2 regions of the Neobacillus sp. NRS-1170 genome follow, and region 2 is predicted to be linked to the other one. Evidence: predicted binding sites of a transcription regulator. Region 2 holds the regulator's gene; the other holds the start of a gene.
What was found. Region 2 encodes LexA, which represses DNA repair genes until DNA is damaged. Its sites were predicted from a motif close to CGAACATATGTTCG; they were not measured.
Positions count from the first base shown of each region.

Region 1 (2,407 bases), on a different contig from region 2:
GGCAGTTCTGCTAAATTTGAAATGCTGATGAGACTTATTGAGGAATCCAGGCTTTCAGGTAGGAGGGTGTTGATTTTCTCTCAGTTTACAAAAATGCTTGATCTTATAGGGAGAAATTTAGCGGTTAAGGACCTTCCTTTTTTCTATCTTGATGGCGCGACCCCGTCTGAAGAACGTTTGGAAATCTGCAATCGATTTAATGAAGGGGAACGCGATTTCTTCCTTATTTCGCTTAAGGCTGGCGGTACAGGACTTAATTTGACGGGAGCGGACACGGTCATTTTGTATGACATTTGGTGGAATCCGGCGGTCGAGGAGCAGGCCGCAGACCGGGCCCATCGCATCGGCCAGAAAAATGTTGTCCAGGTCATCAAGCTTGTTTCCCGAGGCACCATCGAAGAGAAAATCAGCGAACTGCAGGACAAAAAAAGACAGCTGATTGAAGAAATCATTGACTCCGAGGAGCAGGGCAAATCCGTTTTAACCGAAGAGGATATACAAGAAATATTATCTTAACATAATTTATGGAGAATTCTTGCTTGTTTTCTCGATCGAGCTATTCTATGGGACAATTTGCATGGAATTCCTGCTGGTTTTGTCCCATAGAGCTTTTCTATGGGACAGTTTGCATGGGGTCCTGCTGGTTTTGTCCCATAGAGCTTTTCTATGGGACAGTTTGCATGGGATTCCTGCTGGCTTTGTCCCATAGAGCTTTTCTATGGGACAGTTTGCATGGGATTTCCGCTGGTTTTGTCCCATAGGGCTCTTCTATGGGACAGTTTGCATGGGATTTCCGCTGGTTTTGTCCCATAGAGCCCTTCTATGGGACAATTTGCATGGAATTCCTGCTGGTTTTGTCCCATAGAGCTCTTTCTATGGGACAGTTTGCATGGGATTTCCGCTGGTTTTGTCCCATAGGGCTCTTCTATAGAATCATCCCGTTAAAAATTCATATACCATATCATTTACTACCTCATATAAATCCGCGCTCGGTTCCTCGTCTTTTGTTTGAAGAATCCGATTCACAAGTACCTCCAAATCTTTCTCATCAACAGGCATCGAATCCGCCTCATAATACTGTTTAAAACAATTCTTGATCATTTTAACGACTAATTTTTTCTCCATAAAAAAGCACCTCAACGTTATTATACTGTTTTGCCGCTTAATCTCCATCTAAAAAAACAGGCAAAAAATTTCCATTGAATGAGAACGTATATTCGCTTATCATAATAAATATAATAATAAAGAACAAATGTTCTATTTTTGAAAAACTGTGAGGGGAAAGCCATGGTGGATTATAGCACACTGCCGCAAAATAAAATTCTATGTGTGGACATGAAGAGCTTTTATGCAAGCTGTTCGGCTGTTATGAGAGGTCTTGATCCATTGAATTGCTATTTAGCGGTGGCTGGCAACTTGGATCGGCAGGGAAGTGTCGTGCTTGCTGCTTCCCCGCGCCTCAAAAAAGAATTTGGCATTAAAACAGGTTCACGGCTATTCGAGATTCCAAAAGACCCAAGAATTCAAATTGTTGAGCCAAGGATGGCAACGTACTTACGTGTTTCAACTGAAATTTCCCGTGTCTTTAACCGCTACGTTCCAAAAGAAGCCATCCATACGTACAGCGTCGATGAAAGCTTTATTAAAGTCGATGGAGCGGTTCATTTATGGGGGAATGCCCGGACGATTGCCGAAAAAATAAAGGACGATATTGAACGGGAATTTCAGCTGCCGTGCGCCGTCGGCATTGGCCCGAACATGCTCATGTCAAAGCTTTGTCTAGATCTGGACGCAAAGAAAAAAGGAGTGGCTGAGTGGACGTATGAAGATGTAAAGACAAAGCTTTGGAACGTATCCCCGCTTAGGGAAATGTGGGGAATTGGCCGCCGTGTCGAAAAGACATTAAACGGAATGGGGATTTTTACGGTTGGCCAGCTGGCCCGCTATGATTTAGAAAAGCTGGAAAAGAAGTTCGGCATTATGGGAAACCAGCTTTATCATCATGCCTGGGGAGTGGATCTTTCTGAGCCGGGAGCCCCAATCATCCAGGGGCAAATCAGCTTTGGAAAAAGCCAAATTCTTTTAAGGGATTATAAAGAGGAAAAGGAAATCAAGGCCGTTATTTTAGAAATGTGTGAGGAAGTGGCCCGGAGAACTAGAACGCGCCGTAAAGCAGGGAGGACCATTAGTCTCAGCATCGGTTACAGCCAAGATGAATTTGGCGGCGGCTTTCATCGTTCCCGAACAATTCGGCAGCCAACGAATGAGACGATGGAGCTTTACCGCGTCTGCCTTGAATTGTTTCATGAAAATTATACAGGCAAGACGGTAAGGCAAATTGCGATTGCCCTCGGAAATATTGTTGACGACTGCGAGATTCAGCTTGATCTTTTTGACTTGGGTGCCT
Region 1 is NZ_JBITPF010000012.1:18,271-20,677, forward strand. It holds gene ACIFOT_RS04755 (SNF2 helicase associated domain-containing protein) at 1-516, shown strand, start outside; gene ACIFOT_RS04760 (YqzH family protein) at 934-1,125, opposite strand; gene ACIFOT_RS04765 (DNA polymerase thumb domain-containing protein) at 1,288-2,407, shown strand, end outside.
Region 1: the regulator LexA is predicted to act here: its motif matches at 1,207-1,220, upstream of ACIFOT_RS04765 (DNA polymerase thumb domain-containing protein).

Region 2 (2,407 bases):
ATGGGAACGCGATCAGTATATGTCAATGTATTAAGATTGGAAAGTCTTGCCGCTTTTATAGCGTCAAGACTTTTTTATTTGATGAAAAAGATAACTTCGTTCGGGAAGTGAGTTTCATTTACTGTGGAAGCACAGATTCTTGGATTTTGGTCAATGAACAGCCATTTCATTTACCCTGGAAGCTCTATTTCATTCACTTTGGGCAATGAAAGGCTCTTTCATTTATCGAAGAGACACATTTTCATGTAAGTCGGTCAATGAACTACTAAATCATTTACCCTCGATGCATTTTTTCCCGCATTGTGGTCAATCAACCGTCGAAACAAAAAAACAAGATCATTCCTTAAACAAAAAAACAAGATCATTCCTTAAACAAAAAAACAGCATCCATAATCCAGATGCTGGTTTGTACCAAATTTTATTTCTCATCACTGTTCTGTTTGATCAATTTAAAACCCGAGAGTGCTGCATCACCAGCAATCCCGGCAACTAGCGAAAAAATAATATTCTCAACATAGGAATTTGGAGCTGTATACAAAACAAGAAGAAGGGCTGCAACTGCACCTAGAAGCATTTCTTCTAGAAAACCGAGATAAAGGAACTTTTTTGTTTTCCGAGGCATAATAATTTTGCCATGCTTACGAACATGTCCAATAATCCCAACCGTCCCACCAATCACTAACGAGAAAATAATGTCAATGAACACTTCTTTCTCACTCTCCTTAAGCCTGAATTTTTTGGACCTAAGGTAAATCTTGGTGTATTACCATTATACTAAACTTGGAAACTCTTGAGCATGGGAAAAAATACTGAATTTTCCAAATACAAGAATCATTTAAATTATTTATCAAAAATTTTCCCAATATCAGTATTGATAAAACAAGAGCCGGCAAATGAAAGCCGACTCTTTATTAATGAATATGTCTATATACTCCGATAACTTTTCCAAGAATAGAAACATTTCGTAAAATGATAGGATCCATGGTTGAATTTTCTGGCTGCAAACGGATGAAATCTTTTTCTTTAAAAAATCTCTTACACGTTGCTTCATCATCTTCTGTCATCGCGACAACAATATCCCCATTATTCGCTGTTTGCTGCTGTTTTACGATTACATAGTCCCCATCAAGAATTCCAGCCTCTATCATACTTTCACCCATGATTTCTAGCATAAATACGTGTTCATCAGCAGGCGCAAGCCTTTCAGGAAGTGGAAAATATTCTTCTACGTTTTCAATAGCAGTAATAGGTAATCCCGCTGTTACCTTACCAACCACTGGAACATTGACAACATTGTTTCTTGGGATATGAGCAAGTTCATCTACTTCCAAAATTTCGATTGCTCTTGGTTTTGTTGGATCCCGTCTAATAAGACCTTTACTTTCTAATCTAGCTAAATGGCCATGTACAGTGGAGCTGGATGCAAGTCCAACCGCTTCGCCAATTTCGCGTACGGATGGAGGATAGCCCTTGCTCTTAACCTCACCTTTTATGAAATCCAGGATATCCTGCTGCCGTTTTGATATTTTTACCATGATAAAATGCACCTCGCCTGGTTAATGTTGTCTTAATTATATCATGTTCGCTCATTTTATACAAACATAAGTTCGAATAAGTGGTTGACAACAAACAAACGTTCGAATTATAATGAAACTATCAAAAGCGAACGTATATTCTATTAAGAGGTGTTTATCATGAAAAAGATTTGGAACCAATACTCATTTGTTATTATTCTAATGTTTATAAGCTGTTCATTTGCCTTAATTTTATCTATTCAGTCAAATGCCAATGAAAAAGATAAATTTATAAAAGTAACTGTTTCTGAAGGGGATTCACTCTGGGAGCTATCCAATCAATATGCCGGCCAGCATTCCCTATCCAATAAAGAGTTTGTCAGCTGGGTGAAGAAGCACAATATAAATGTGGGTGATCAAATTTTCCCTGGCGATAAAATCATGATCCCAGTTAGCAATGAAGCTCTAGATACAACACAATTTGCAAGTGCCATTGAGGAATAAATGGTATGAATGCAATCATATACTGCCGGGTTAGCACAAATAAGGAAACGCAGGAAACCTCTTTACAGCGTCAGGAAGAAGAACTAATTCAACTTGCAAAACAGCATCATTTTGAAATTGATTCAATTATTAAAGAACAGGCAAGCGGATATGACTTTGAAAGAGATGGTATCCTTCATGTTTTGGAACGGATAAAGGATAAAAAAGTACAAGCCCTTCTAATTCAAGATGAAACACGTCTTGGAAGGGGAAACGCCAAAATTGCACTCTTGCACTGTATCTTAAAAGAGGGAATTAAACTTTATAGCATTTCTCATAATGGTGAATTACAGCTTTCAGAGTCGGATTCAATGGTATTGAAAATTGTTAGTATGGTGGAAGAGTACCAA
Region 2 is NZ_JBITPF010000090.1:20,943-23,349, forward strand. It holds gene glnA (type I glutamate--ammonia ligase) at 1-34, shown strand, start outside; gene ACIFOT_RS29875 (DUF4257 domain-containing protein) at 419-706, opposite strand; gene lexA (transcriptional repressor LexA) at 912-1,535, opposite strand; gene yneA (cell division suppressor protein YneA) at 1,695-2,018, shown strand; gene ACIFOT_RS29890 (YneB family resolvase-like protein) at 2,024-2,407, shown strand, end outside.